2 regions of the Paenibacillus sp. JNUCC32 genome follow, and region 2 is predicted to be linked to the other one. Evidence: riboswitches for the same ligand, from Rfam matches in the RefSeq annotation. Region 2 holds a riboswitch; the other holds the start of a gene.
The links. Region 2 has a riboswitch for cobalamin ahead of JNUCC32_RS00060 (ABC transporter substrate-binding protein). Riboswitches for the same ligand answer to the same signal wherever they lie in the genome.
Positions count from the first base shown of each region.

Region 1: it holds a riboswitch for cobalamin, as region 2 does, so the genes downstream of both, JNUCC32_RS21885 (ribonucleoside-diphosphate reductase subunit alpha) here and JNUCC32_RS00060 (ABC transporter substrate-binding protein) in region 2, are expected to answer to the same signal.

Region 1 is NZ_CP062260.1:4,931,707-4,939,279, reverse strand. Features, by position in the region: gene JNUCC32_RS21885 (ribonucleoside-diphosphate reductase subunit alpha) at 1-2,197, opposite strand, end outside; cobalamin riboswitch at 2,392-2,625, opposite strand; gene JNUCC32_RS21880 (MTH1187 family thiamine-binding protein) at 2,995-3,300, shown strand; tRNA gene JNUCC32_RS21875 (tRNA-Thr) at 3,409-3,480, shown strand; gene JNUCC32_RS21870 (dihydrofolate reductase family protein) at 3,563-4,120, opposite strand; gene JNUCC32_RS21865 (cupin domain-containing protein) at 4,680-5,225, opposite strand; gene JNUCC32_RS21860 (arsenic resistance protein) at 5,608-6,570, shown strand; gene JNUCC32_RS31630 (hypothetical protein) at 6,741-6,836, shown strand; gene JNUCC32_RS21855 (N-acetylmuramoyl-L-alanine amidase) at 7,511-7,573, shown strand, end outside.
Region 2 is NZ_CP062260.1:6,756-14,328, reverse strand. Features, by position in the region: gene cobT (nicotinate-nucleotide--dimethylbenzimidazole phosphoribosyltransferase) at 1-848, opposite strand, end outside; gene JNUCC32_RS00070 (ABC transporter ATP-binding protein) at 914-1,699, opposite strand; gene JNUCC32_RS00065 (FecCD family ABC transporter permease) at 1,696-2,742, opposite strand; gene JNUCC32_RS00060 (ABC transporter substrate-binding protein) at 2,739-3,743, opposite strand; cobalamin riboswitch at 4,000-4,201, opposite strand; gene JNUCC32_RS00055 (histidine phosphatase family protein) at 4,354-5,100, opposite strand; gene cbiB (adenosylcobinamide-phosphate synthase CbiB) at 5,091-6,068, opposite strand; gene JNUCC32_RS00045 (adenosylcobinamide amidohydrolase) at 6,065-6,799, opposite strand; gene cobD (threonine-phosphate decarboxylase CobD) at 6,882-7,573, opposite strand, start outside.

The DNA of each region.
Region 1 (7,573 bases), 2.0 Mb from region 2:
GGTTAAAGCTTTGCGCTTGGTCAACGTGACGCTGACGGGCGGCAGCCATTTTGATGGACCAATGCTGGTCGATCAAGAAAGCCGTTTTATAGTACCAGATCGTTTTCTCGGACAGATCCGGAGCAGGGTTCGCCACTTTATAAGTGGTTTTTTCTTCATAAGACAGAAGTTCGTACAATGGATCGATGCTCGCCGTGGAACCCGCGATGATCGAAGTGGAGCCGTTCGGCGCGATGGCAAACAGCCATGCGTTACGGACGCCGTTCGCTTGCACTTCCTGCTGCAATTCACGCCACTGTTCGGTGGTCACGAACTTGCCTTCATGCTCGCCGTCGGTATAACCGCGGAACGTGAAGTACTCGCCGCTCTCCCAGTCGGAGCCTTTGAATTTCGGGTAGTGGCCTTTTTCCTTGGCCAACTCCATGCTGGATTTGACGAGCAGGTAGTTGATGTGTTCGTACAGATTGTCATTATAGGCAACGGCTTCGTCGGATTCCCAGCGGATGCCTTCCAGCGCCAGCAAGTGGTGCAGACCGAAGGTGCCGAGACCGACCGCGCGATATTGGCTGTTGGTGTATTGAGCTTGCAGAACTTCAATATTGTTAATGTCGATGACGTTATCCAGCATGCGAACCTGGATCGGAACGAGACGCTCCAGCACACCGGCAGGTACGGCACGGGCCAAGTGGATGGAGTTCAGGTTGCAGACAACGAAATCGCCAGGGATTTTGGAAATCACGATCCGGGTTTGGCCGTCTTTCGTAACCAGCTCCTCTTGCTCAACGACCGTCGGAGATTGGTTCTGCATGATCTCCGTGCACAGGTTGGAAGAGTAGATCATGCCATGAGCCGAGTTCGGGTTCGCACGGTTGACCGTGTCGCGGTAGAACATGTACGGCGTACCCGTTTCAAGCTGGGATTTCATGATGCGCTTCATAATGTCGATGGCTTGTACCGTAATGCGCGGCAGCAGCGGGTTCGCTACGGCTTCCGCGTATTTTTGGCGGAATTCGCCTTCGCCTTGAGTATGGTCATAGAAGTCCTCCAGACCTAGCGGACGGCCGTTCTCGTCTTTCCAGCCCATGATTTTCTTCACTTCATGCGGACAGAACAGGCTCCACTCTTCACGAGCTTCTACAGCCTCCATGAACAGGTCGGGCAGGCATACGCCATGGAACACGTCATGCGCTCTCATGCGCTCGTCGCCGTTGTTCAGCTTCAGATCCAGGAAGGACAGGATGTCTTTGTGGAACACGTCCAAGTACACCGCGATGGCGCCTTTACGAGTTCCCAATTGGTCAACGCTAACAGCGGTGTTGTTCAACTGGCGAATCCAAGGGATGACGCCGGAACTGGTATTCTTGTGACCACGGATGTCAGAGCCGCGTGCACGGACTTTACCGAGGTATACCCCGATGCCGCCGCCCATTTTGCTGAGACGGGCGATGTCCGTATTGGAATCGAAGATTCCTTCCAGGGAGTCGTCCACGGTATCGATAAAGCAGCTGGACAGCTGGCCGGCTACTTTTTTACCTGCATTGGACATGGTCGGCGTAGCCGCCGTCATGTACAGGTTACTCATGGCCCAGTAGGCTTCCTTGACAAGGTCAAGACGCTTGTCGGCAGGCTCGTTATGCATGAGGAACATCGCGATGACCATGTAGCGTTCTTGCGGAAGTTCCATGACGCGACCGTCAAAGTCGTTTGCCAGGTAACGCTCAGCCAGCGTCAACAGACCGATGTAGTCAAACAGCAGATCCCGGCTTGGATCGATGCATTCGCCGAGTTCTTCGATTTGTTCTTTGGTGTAGCTGGTCAGAAGGTCCTCGCGATAGATGCCTTTTTGCACAAGCTCCGTAATGAGCGGGTAGAAGGCACCGTATGGTTCTTCCGGGTATGCTTTGTATCGGCGGTTGGTAGCCGCTTTTTTATATAAAGAGGTCAGAAACGAACGCGCAGCTGCAAACTTCCAATTCGGCTCCTCTTTAGTTACAAGCTCAAGGGCGGACATCGTGAAGGCGCTGCTGATTTCTTCGCCGGTAACCTGCTCACCGCGCAATTTGGCATTGACGCCGCGAAGCAGACGCTCCTTATCGAGCATGTCCAATCCTTTCAGAGTCCGGTCGGCATAGACGGAGAGGCGAATTTCATCAAAGGCGAGCTGACGGTTGTTCGGTTTAACTACGAGCTGGGGCATGAATAAATTCCTCGCTTTCTTCGGGGGAAATATGAAAAAGGACATCAAAAAAACATTTTCTAAAACCCGCGGGCAGGCTTGAAAATGTCCGTGCGCTGTGATTCGGAAATGACGTTTGACATAAGCCCTTGAACGGGCATGATGTTATGTACAGACGCAAGTTTAACGAACACTTACCTAAAGCCCCGTAGGTTGGTGTCTGCTGCATATAGGCAGGTCTCTGACTCGGGCTTCTGCCTCCCGGCGGTGCCTCCCGAAAACCTTGATCCGATTCTTCGGCGGCTATGCCGTATGAGGATGGCTGAAAAAAATGATGAACAGCCTAAGAGCCCTTACAGTGGCGGGACCGTGATGGATTTACACCATGCTTCCCTATTAAGCCGGACTGCCTTATGGGTTGATCCGGCACCTATATACACTATATTTGGTTGTTGTTAATCTAATTTAACCCAATATATTGTGTTTGTAAACCATATTCTTAAAATTGAACGCAAAAAGAATTATAGCAAACGAGCGGTCATTGTGCCAGTTAAGAAACTGTCAAAAGGCGATAAGATTTCCTGGATTGTGACCAAATGCGACCTTTTCTGCGCAGATACCGCGTATATTCTCGTTTTGACAAAATAGGATATTACCGTATGGATGAGGCGGGCAGGATACACTATATCTTGTGTGAAGCTAAAACTGAAGGGCTTTGATATGGCGGACCGAAATTGGTATGATATCCGTATCCGGAATTGGAATTGGAAAATGGAAGAGCATCGCATGATTGAGATATGACGAGGGGGGTTGTTCAGATGGCAATAGCAGAGGTAACGGTGATTCCGATCGGAACCGCAACCACGAGTTTAAGCGCTTATGTCGCCGAGATGCAGCGAATACTGAAACAGCAGGAAGGGATTTCCTATGAGCTGACATCGATGAGCACGATCATCGAGGGAGAGCTTAACATGATCTGGCGGGCGATTGAGGCTTTGCATGAAGCGCCTTTTCTGTCCGGGGCAAAGCGCGTATCGACTTCCGTTAAAATTGACGACCGCAGGGACCGGGTCTCCTCAAGCAAACAGAAGATCCAATCCGTGCAGGAAAAGTTAGGCGGGTAATGCCGCCAAATTCGGTGGATATTCCCGTTAGAATAGGACTTGCTTTTTGCTGCCGAAGTATTATAATAATTTTTGTTGTTTCGAGAGGAATATCATCGAACCACATGTGCTGGTGTAGCTCAGGGGTAGAGCAACGCACTCGTAATGCGTAGGTCGGGGGTTCAATTCCCTTCACCAGCATCTTCATAAAGTCAATAACGGCGCGGTTTTCCGTCATTCGGGAACCGGGCCGTTATTTGTACGTGTTGGCGAATGCGCAATATTATTCGTTCCCATCAAAATGATAAATTAGTTGCACAACGCCTGAGGAGAACGTTCTTGTATTCACCATTTTTAAATTCAACCTCTGTTTTATATCCACAAACAGCGGTTTTCCTTCTCCCAAAACGACAGGGTGAACGGATAATCGATATTCATCAACAAGTCCCAAATTGATAAAAGTCGTAATAAGACTTGCCCCTCCGTACAGCCAGATGTCTTTACCAGGCTGATTCTTTAATTTATTTACTTCTTCAAGAATGCGATCATTTATGAATATTGCTTTATGATCACTCCCCTTTTGCGTCCTGGAAAACACATACTTTTCTTTACTATGAACCAATTCCCAAAACTCTTTTTCGGAATCCGCATGTCCAATTTCCGGAGTGAATTGTCCCCATAAATCATAGCTTTTTCTTCCATACAAAATGGTATCGATTTGATTTAAAAAATGATTAAACCCCATTTCAGAGTCCATAATGCACCAATCAACTTCACCATGTTTCCCTTCAATAAAACCATCCAAAGTAACCGCTAAATCTAAAATTATTCTTCGTGCCATGATTTATTGCTCCTTTCGTTACGTTAATCTACCATCCAGTATAGACTTCAAATACGTCACCTTATGTCATAAAACGCCTAACCTCGTTAAAATGATTTTATGTAAACTGAAGTCGTTCCCTCCTGGAGCGGCTTTTTTTATTTCTTCGAAGGAGCGTGATATGATATGAAATAAATTGATGGAATGGTTGGTACAGAAGGTGAATGCAACTTTTTCTTGAGGTGATATTTTGGGCGATAGACCATTTAAAGCTTTGAGATATATATTCACGTGGATAGCCTTTATTTTTGTTATATGCGTTTGGTTCAGTTCTCACAAAACGTTATATTTAGGGTTTGTAACGCTGTCTGTAAGTGCCGGATACCTAATGCACATTGTTGGAGTGAAAAGAGGGGAAAGTGAAGATAGCAAACTGTTCTTATCCATCATTTCGTGCTGTTTATGTTTTTTAGTCTCGTTATATATTTTTTGTATAACACTTTAGCCCGCCAGCATTAAGCTGACGGGCTTCAGTTTTCTAACGGCATATAAATTAGCAAAATCCTAAGAATAACAAATTCTAATCAGCAGACATGGCCTCTGCTTTTGTTTCGTGGACCGTGCCAAATGGATGCTCTGGAGGGGCATATATCACGTATATTTTTAGCGGTACGCTGCCCATATTGGTGACATTGTGCCATTTTCCAGCAGGTATCATGATGGCATAGCCATCATAGGCCATTTGTTGAAAATCTAAATTATGTTTGCTATCGCCCATTTGAACAAGCCCTTGACCTTGTTCAATGTGTATGAATTGGTCGGTTGTGGGGTGAACCTCTAATCCAATGTCATCTCCAACATGAATGCTCATTAGGGTCACTTGTAAGTGCTTCCCTGTCCATAAAGCGGTTCGGTACGTATTGTTTTGTTTCGCAGCTTGATCAATATTCAGTACAAGTGGTCCTCGCCCATAATCCGTTATTTGAATATCTTCATCATCACGATTCCAACGGGCATCATACCAACTGAAATAATGAGGATTCAAGCTATGAAGCCGGTTGTAATCGTTCCAGTATTGATATCTCGGATCAAACACTTGATAAGGGTAACATGGATCGCGGTACATGTTCATTCTCCTTTTATCGTTTCATCATTTTCCGATTATCCTATGCTGCTGCCTAATTAAAAGATTCGAAAATGGGCTAGGGCCTATAACTAAAGACAAGCGGTAAGCTAAGACATGGATATCGTCTTGGACTGCCGCTTTCAGGTTTTAAGTTACCCTTGTTAGCCATAACGATAACGCCACTAACAACGCCTAACAACAAATAAGCCAATATTATGGTTAGGACGCCTTTAATCCCTTTCAGAGATGGGTGTGCCTATTCTCCAAGAGCTAAATAGGGTATATGCAATGGCTGATAGCAGCGCGGCCCCCAAAAGCAGTATTAAGCAGTGCCGTGCTGGTCCCGTGATATAATTCGGATAAAAAAGTGGAGCGTGGACAGATGCTTAGACTGGAGAGTGTAGAGAAGAATCAAATAGGCGTTTATGCAGCAGCCTTGATATTAGGTGCAGTAATGGGCTTATTAAGTCCCGCCATAGGCATGTTTGTTGAGCCTGCCATATCATTCATGATTGCCATTCTTCTTTTCAGCATGTTTTGTCAAATTCCATTCCTTAAGCTGAGGGAGGCTTTATCCAACGGGCGTTTTATAGGAGCTTTATTGCTTGTGAATTTTGTTCTGACACCGGTTCTCGTCTATATTCTAACCTTGGTATTTCCTCAACCGGCTCCCGTTTTACTTGGTGTTTGCCTTGTGCTTCTGACGCCATGCATTGATTATGTTATTGTTTTTACACAGTTAGGGAAAGGGAATGAGCGATTGATTCTTGCGTCCACACCGATCCTTTTTGTAGTACAGATGATTATGCTTCCGTTTTACTTGTGGCTTTTCCTTGGCTCGGAAGCAGCAGAAATGGTCAAGGTGGGCCCATTTGTCGAGGCATTTATCTTCTTGATTTTCGTCCCGTTGCTTCTTGCTTTGGCTGCACAGTTCTGGGCCAAGAAAAGTGCCAAGGGTTCAAAATCGTTGCAATTAACCGCATGGCTCCCTGTACCCTTTATGGCAATCGTTCTTTTTGTAGTCATTGCTTCACAAATCGGGAGGGTGTATGAAGATCTTAGCGTTATCATAGCGGTTATTCCCATTTATGTTCTATTCCATATCATGACGCCGTTTATTTCACGGGCGACCTCGGCGTTTTTTCGAATCGGACCCAAGGATGGGAGAGCGCTTATATTTAGTGCAGGGACACGGAATTCATTAGTCGTTCTTCCTTTAGCACTTACCCTGCCTGAGGAAATGGCTACGATTGCAGCAGCGGTAATCGTCACTCAAACCGTGATAGAGCTAATTGCCGAGCTTGTTTATATACGTATCGTGCCAAATTTGATTTACCGGGATTGAAAATAAGTTGTTACCGCCTGACTGGACAGGAAATATCGTCGCCGAGTGACATTTGGATCGCTGGCAGAGGCTGGCGGGGGTATTTTTTGTCTATGAGCAGTACATGCGCCCTGACACTTCATGAAATTTTGAATACGTTATATCGTATCGTAAGCAAAGGAGGGAATCTCATGGGCGAAGTTGGATACGGTGGGTATAACTCTGTGGGAGCGATTCTTGTTCTCTTCATCTTGTTGGTTATCATTACTGCTTCTTTCTGGGTATAATTTCGTTTCTCTTCGCAACAAAAAGCCCTGCCGACTCATGTCGGCAGGGCTTTTTAAATCCTAAAGGGATGATCGGTAATGGGGCTCAAAATATAACCATCAGGATACCGAATACGAGTACGATTGATCCCAGAACCACCAGAAGAATCCCGCTGGATTTTATATAGCGAATGTAGTCGGAATCAGGCTCCGACCCATACTTTATGCTCCACATTTTATATAAGGACCCCCATGTGGGTTTGCGCATCCTCATGACACCACGAATGATAAGAGCTGTAGCGAACACGATAAGTACAAATCCAGACATATAACCCGTCTCCGATCGGTTAGAATAGAAGTAACACGGATGAAATCACCGCCTAGCCAAACATGAAGGCAATCTCCGGGAAAGTTCCATTGTATGCATAATATCAGGGATTCCGGATGAAATGAAGCTTGGGCCTGGGGCACAAGAGGTCAGCTCAAAACCGTAACCGGGCCATTCGATATAGGCTCCAGCAAACACCGACCGTACCCCATTGGAGTATCTTATATTATATACTCGTCCTTGCAGTAGGATCTATAGTTGCCTTGCCTAGTAAACGTGGAAGCATGAGCGGAAGGAAGGGACGCGGCCTACTCCGCTGTATTTAGCCACCAGGCTATTCAACAACCTACAAAGGCGGTGAATGATCGTGAAAAAGGTTTGGATTGACGCAGGACATGGCGGAAAGGATGCCGGAGCCACCGGAAACGGG
Region 2 (7,573 bases):
CAGATCGATTTGGCAACCAACGCCGCGGCACTGGATATGAATCCGTCAATGATGACAGGACATCCATGAGCAGCCGCCCCCAGAATCAATCCGGCCAATCCGCCGATTTCGAAGCCCCCGACTTTGGCCAGCACGTCGAGCGGGTCGGCGGCATGAGGCGCATTGACTTGTATCGCCCGTTCCACAACCCGAATCTTATGGTTCAGCCGTTCATCCGTCACGCCGGTTCCTCGTCCCACAACCTCGGATGGCTGCTTGCCGGACAGAACCGAGAAAATAGCCGCGCTTGGCGTCGTGTTCCCGATGCCCATCTCTCCGGTTACGAACATCTGCGTGCCTTGTATAACCAGCTCTGCCGCCACCTCAGCTCCGGTCACTACGGATTGCAGCGCTTCTTCCCTTGTCATTGCGGGTCCTTTGGCCATATTGGCGGTTCCTCTGCCAATGTTCCGGGACAGGAGCCTCTCATGGGTCAGCTCGGTCGCTACGCCGATATCCACGCAATGAACGTCTGCCCCCGCTTGACGGGCCAGCACGTTAACGGCCGCCCCTCCATTCAGGAAGTTCATCACCATTTGGGGCGTCACCTCGGCCGGAAATGCGCTGATTCCTTCATCACACACCCCATGATCGCCAGCCATGACAACCACGGATGTTTTGGTAAACGAGGGCTTCATTTTCCCCGTGATTCCCGCTAATTGGATCGCCAGCGACTCCAGCTTGCCCAAACTGCCCGGAGGTTTCGTTAACGTATCCAAATAGGCGCCGGTTTCCGCCTGCGCTTCGGCATCCAGCGGTTTAATGTTAGCGGTAATTCCCTTCAAACGACTTGTGAGTGTATCCGTCAATGAAACGGCCTCCTTCCTCTTGCTCCTAAATCTTACAACGCGGCTGAACCTGCGGCAACACCGCTTTAGGTCCAGGTGCTGTTCGCAGTTAACAGCACCTGCGGAGCCCCATTCTCGGGATGGGTCACGATGGAGGGCTCCACCCGGAAAATCCGTCGGATATACGCTGCCGTCAGCACGTCCTCCGGCTTGCCCGCCCCTGCGATCCGTCCCTGATCCAGAACCAGCAGCTTATCGCAGAATTGAGCCGCCAGATTGAGGTCATGCAGTACGCTGATCACCGTTATGCCGGACGAGTTCCGCCACTCCGCCACCATATCCATGAACTGAAGCTGATAGCGGATATCCAGATAGGTCGTCGGTTCGTCCAGCATGAGCAGCGAAGGCTCCTGGACCATCACCTTGCCCAAAGCGACACGCTGGCGCTGTCCTCCGCTTAACTCGGTAAGCCGGCGCTCCTCCAGGCCGTTCAGATCCAGCTTTCGAATAACGGCCTCGATAAGCGGGGCCGCATCCTTATCCTCACGGCCAAGCCAGTTCAAGAACGGGAATCGCCCCATCTCCAGCACGTCCCGGACGGTAAAATCGGTAGGGTCGAGTCCCTCCTGCTGCAGCACCGCCACGATTCGGGCCAGTGCCTTCCGGTTATAGCGTCCAAGCTCCTTGCCCAGAAGCGTCACGCTTCCTTCCGTAGGACTCTCCACGCCGGATAACAGCTGCATGAGGGTGGACTTGCCGCTGCCGTTCGGTCCGATGATCCCCCACCATTCCCCTTCGGCAATGTGAAGGTCCACCCCGGATAGAATCGACGCCTTGCCATAGGCTTTGCCAAGCCCTTGGGCCGTAATCATGATAACCCCTCCCTGCGCCGTTTTTTGTTCCGGTACAGCAGATAAGCAAAGAACGGAGCGCCTATGAATGCCGTGACCACCCCGAGCGGGATTTCCGTCGGCGCCAAGACGGAGCGTGCTGCCGTATCGCACCAAACCATGAAAATCGCGCCGCCCAGCGCCGACAGGGGAACAATCACGCGGTAATCGGAGCCGGTGATCAGCCGAATCATATGCGGTACTACAAGCCCGACGAACCCGATCACGCCGGAAACCGATACGGCTGCCGCGGCAAGCAGGGTAGCGACGATCAGCACGCTGGTCTTCAGACGATCGACATTCAATCCCATATGAGCGGCCTGCCGTTCCCCGAGCGACAAAATGTTAAGCGCCCGCGACCTGCTCCATAGATATACGAAACCCGCTGCAAAATACGGGAAAAGGATGGCCGTATACGACCATCCGCGCATGCTCAGGCTTCCCATCGTCCAGTACAGGATTTGGTTCACCGTATCTTTGGACATCACCGTCAGAAACGAAACGACGGCGCCCAGAAACGACTGCATCACCACCCCGGACAGGATGAGCCCATGGATCGGCAGTTTTCCTTGATCCCTTGCCAGCAGCAAAACGGCCCATAGGGTGCCTGCTCCGGTCAGAAACGCTACAACCGGCAGTGTATAACCTCCGGCAAAGGAATATTCCATTCCGAAAAAAATCAGGGATGCCGCGCCAAGCGCAGCACCCGAGGACACACCGAGCGTAAACGGATCCGCCAGCGGATTGCGAAGCACGCCTTGAAAGGCGGCTCCGGCCACCGCCAGGGAGGCTCCAACAAGCATCCCGAGCAGGATCCGCGGCAATCTCACCTTCATCAGGATTTGCTCGGAGGAAGCTTCCCAGCCTGGAACGATGGAATCGCCGATTCCCGGCAGCCGGTGCAGCAGCATCGCTCCAATCTCTCTCACAGGCAGGTGAACGGAGCCGATTCCGAGACTGACAACCAAGGTCAGCAGTAAAAGGATCAGGCCGGCCGCACCGAATCCTGCAAGTTTTTTACTCATGGATTCATCAATTCCGGATAAACGGCCTTCGCCACTTCCATCAGTCCTTGCGTCACGCGCGGGCCCGGACGGCTGAGCAGATTGGCATCCACGGAAATGACCTGATCGTTCTTGATGGCTTCGATCTGATCCCAGCCGCCGCGCTCCTTGATCAGCTGATCCAATGTTTTCTTGGTGGCTTCGTCCACCACATCGTCCGTGTACAGAATAACGTCCGGGTTCGCGGCGATGATGTTCTCCTCGCTGATTTCGAACCAGCCTTCCGCATCGCCGGCTGCATTGACGCCGCCAGCTGCGGTAATGATCTCATCCATGAACTCGCCTTTGCCGACGGTCCATCCCGGAGAGAACTCCACGTATACTTTCTTCTTGTCTTCATCCTTCACGGATTTCACGGCTTCCGTAACGGCAGCCAATTCCTGCTTCATCTGATCGACGACCGCTTTCGCCTCGGCTTGACGGTCCGTAATTTGACCGATCAGCTCGATGTTCTCCATCACCGCATCGATGGTTTTCGGATCGTTGACGAACAGCGTAACGCCAAGCTCGCGCAATTTCTCGGCATTCTGGGCATTCATCGAAGCCGCGAATACCACATCGGCGTCGGCTGCGATGATCGCCTCTTCATTCACCTGGAACCCGCCCAGTTTAGGCTTGGATTTGGCCGCTTCGGGGTAATCGTCGTTATCGGATACGCCAACGATCTCCTCATCCAGTCCCAATGCAAACAGTTTTTCCGTCTCGGACGGAGTCAGGGACGCAATCTTGGTCGGCGCTTTCTCAAACGTCATTTCCACGCCCGTTGAATCCTTGACGGTCAGCGGATACGTGGTCTTAAGCTCTTCCGCCGATTCCGCCGGCGCTTCGTTATTCTGCTCTTGCTGCTGTGCCGGCGGCGTCGCATCCTTCGGTGCTGCTTCTTCGCCGCCGCAGCCGATCAAGGCCAGGGCCATCAGTATGGCTACCAGAAGTACGGACCATGTTTTGTTTAATGCTTTCATCTCTTGGAATCCCCCTAAACATAATTGAGAACCTGGCGCAGGCGTGTCTAAATTCCTTCGACCGATCCTTAACTGGTAAGAAACGTTCAATCTTCATACCCTAAGAAGCAAAAATCCCCGACTCCTCGATGACAAGGACTCAGGGATTACGTTTGTATCATAAGGACGCCGGGATAACCGTTCAACGATGGCGCCTTAAACTTCCGTCCGCATGGCTCCATGCGTCCGGTAAACGTAATCCTCTCCTCGAAGGACCGTCTTTCATTCGCTGAGGGCAGGTCTCCTGACTTGCAGGTTGTAACGACTTCTCCGCCTTCCCAAGCGCTAAGGCTCAGTGGCATATGGAAAAGTCCCTGCTTCACAGTGGCGGGACCGTGCCGGACTTGCACCGGCTTCCCTATTAACCCGGCAGAAAACAATAACGCCCTCTGTCCGGGACCCTCGCAAATCATATGAATTTATGGATGATAGGCCAAGCATGGTTTCTCTGCACAAGATTATAGGCGATAAACCATCCCCTTACAACTGAAAGTTTCGGGCGTTTCGATTGCGTCATGACACCGATTTAGCCCGTTATCGCCTATTCCGACCGAAATCATACGTTTTCGTTTTATTCGCTTAACCGTACGCCTCGCCAGCTCGCTCCGTCCCATGTCAGCTGCAGCTTGAGCACCTCGCCCGGCATAACCGACGTCGCCCAGAATTCCGTATCCGGCACGGTAGCCGCTGCCATCTCCCGAATAACGCCGCCGTGGGTGACCACAAGCACGTCAACTCCTTCAGCGAGCGTTCCACGGCCATCATCACCACGCCTGGCCTCTGCCTCTGCCTCAGCCTCTGCCTCTGCCTGCGAAAGGGGATCCGGAGCTTCCTCCATATGCAATAATTCCTTCACATCCAAATGCAATCCCGACAAAAAGGCCTGGACGCGGGAACCGAAAGCTTCCCAGCTCTCCCCGCTGGGCGGCGTAACTTCCGCAGGGTTATCGATCCAGCGCCGGTAGAGGGAATCCGTCTTCAACTCCTCGTAGGTCTTTCCTTCCCAATCCCCGAAATCCAGTTCGCGCAGCCGCGGGTCATATCGTACGCCCGGCATAAACTGGCCCAATATGTCATCATCAGGAACAGCACCCCTTTTTGAATCCGATAAGATCACATTGAGCGTCTGCCGGCAGCGGAGGAGATCGCTGCAATAGATCCGGACAAAATGCCTGCAGCGAAGTTCCTCCCGCAGCGGGAGGAGCTGTTCCCTTCCCTCAGCCAGAATTCCCTGATCCTCATGGCCGAGATAACGGCGCTCCTCGTTCCACAACGTGCGGCCGTGACGCACCAGATGCAGGCTGATCCTCATATCCATAGGCTTCCTCCTGCCGCGGCAGCAAGTCCGAGCACCGCGGTGCCCAGCATCGTAAACAAAACCGATACGCCCACAAGCAGACGGTTTGTCACCCGGATATCCTCCGCTTCGAGCGGTCGGTCGGGGTCCCCCATGTAAGCCCGGAACGAGATCACGCCTTGGTACGAATTTTCGCCTCCCAGGCGAATCCCCAAGGCACCGGCAACGGCCGATTCCGGGAAGCCGCTGTTCGGACTGGGATGCTTACGCGCATCTCGTTTAACCATCTTGATCGCTTGTTTCCACTGCAGCGAGAACATCGCCGCCGCGATGGTCAACAGCCCGGCGGTCAGGCGTGCCGGTATCCAATTGGCGAGATCGTCCAGCCGGGCGGAGGCCCAGCCTACATGCAGGTACTTCTCGTTTTTATAACCGACCATGGAATCCAGCGTATTCACGGCGCGGTAGGCCAACGCAAGCGGCGCCCCTCCGATCAGGGCAAAAAACAGCGGAGCGATGACCGCGTCCACGATATTTTCCGCAACCGTCTCCACCGTCCCCCGCACAATTTCCGGCTCATCCAGATGAGCGGTGTCCCTCCCGACCACCATGCTTAGCGCTTGCCTGGCCTCGGCGATATTCCCGGAACGAAGATGGCCGTAGACCTCCAATCCTGCCTCGCGCAGCCCCTTGATCGCAATCGTAGTCGCAATGAGAACGATCTCCGCACCCCAGGCAAGCCAAGGATGAATCGCTGCGCACAGCTCCAGCAGCAGCCATGCCAGCACGAAGGAGCCGCCGGCCACGATCACCGGCAGCAATATCCCCGCCCGCTTCAGTCCCTGAGCGGAAACCGTCCGCTGGCGAATCCATCCTTCGACCCGGCGGATCGCCTTCCCCATGCCGATGACGGGATGCGGCAGCCATCTCGGATCTCCGATCAGCAGGTCCAGCGCCACCGCCGCCCATATGACCCATACGGCGGTCATATCCGATCTTCTCTTTCGGCGGCGATGCTCTCCGTGACGCTGTCGTAGACAAGACGTCCGATCATGCCGCCCAGATCGGTCGCGGTTCCGGCATAATGATGGTTCACGCCAAAGGCTGTATTGCCGCTGACCGCAAGGACCATCGCATCCGTCGTCGTCCCCGTGGCGGCGGCTCCGGTTTCATGATCCTTCACCCCCAGGTCATGCAGCGCCGCGGCTTTCGCTTCGGCTGCCGTCAGCATGGCGTTCACCATGCAAGCCGGCGTCAGCCTTCCGTCCACCACCAGCACGACATTAATCGTGCCAGGCTGGTAAGCCGCGAAGGTCGTACGGCTCGACCCGGCGCGGGCTGCATTGCCCACGCCCGCGGTAGTACAGCATAGAACGGAAGCTTGCTCGCCCCGAGCCTCCCGAATGGAGGCATATTTCAGTTTTACCGCCGTCATCAATCCTGCCGTGGAATCGGCCGGATAGCCGTGCCCAGCCATAAAGCTAACCATATCGTTTATCGGATCGCTGCAATCGTAATGCTTGTCGACATAACGGTTCACGATATGGTCCAAGTGCAGAAAACCGCCGCCGTATATGGCGCTGCTTATGGACGCAGCCGGACTCGGAAGCGAGATCCGAATATGCGGATGCTGCTGCTCCGAATCCAAGGACACGATGGCTCCCGGCCATGCATCCGAGTTATATGGACGATTGCTGCCTTTCAGAAAAGGTACTGCCATGTTTTTTTCTCTCCCTGCTCCTTAAATATCTGAACCAACTGTACCTGTAGCGTTCTTCATATGGATCTGCTGCTAGAAATCCCTAAGTCGCGTCAGCAGAAGGATTTCCAAGGACCTCCGCGGTTATCGCCAGCAATCTGTCGTTAGATCCGGCATCCTTAACGGCTAACCGGATGTGGCGCTCACCGAGGCCCGGGTACATGGCGCAGCTGCGGACGAGCACGCCCCGCCTGCCCATTTCCTGCTGGAACGTCCCTGCATTCCAAGGCCGCGGAAGCTCCATCAGCAGAAAATTGGCCTCCCCCGGCGTAACGTCAAGCCCCAGCGCTCGTAAACCATGTATCAGCTTCTCGCGTTCCACGCGAATCAATTGCAGCGTGTCCAGTTCATATTCCCTGCCGCTGTCAAGACAAGCCTCTCCCGCAAGCAGCGCCAGTCCATTGACGCTCCACGTCACCTGTTTGCCTGCCATGGTGCGTATCACGTCGTGGTGGGCAACCGTAAACCCGAGCCGCAGGCCCGGTATCGCATAAAACTTGGTCATCGACCGGACAATGATCGTCCGCGGATAGTCCTGCAGTTCCGGCATCAATGTCTGTCTGTCCTCCGGCGGAATGAAATCGATGAAGGCCTCATCCAGCACCAACCAGGTCCCTTCTTGCTCAGCGCATGCCGCCAGCTCGCGAATATCCTCCAGGCTGTACTGAACCCCGTTCGGATTGTTCGGCTGTCCCACAAATACGAGATCCGTGCAGGCGATCAGCTCCATCATAT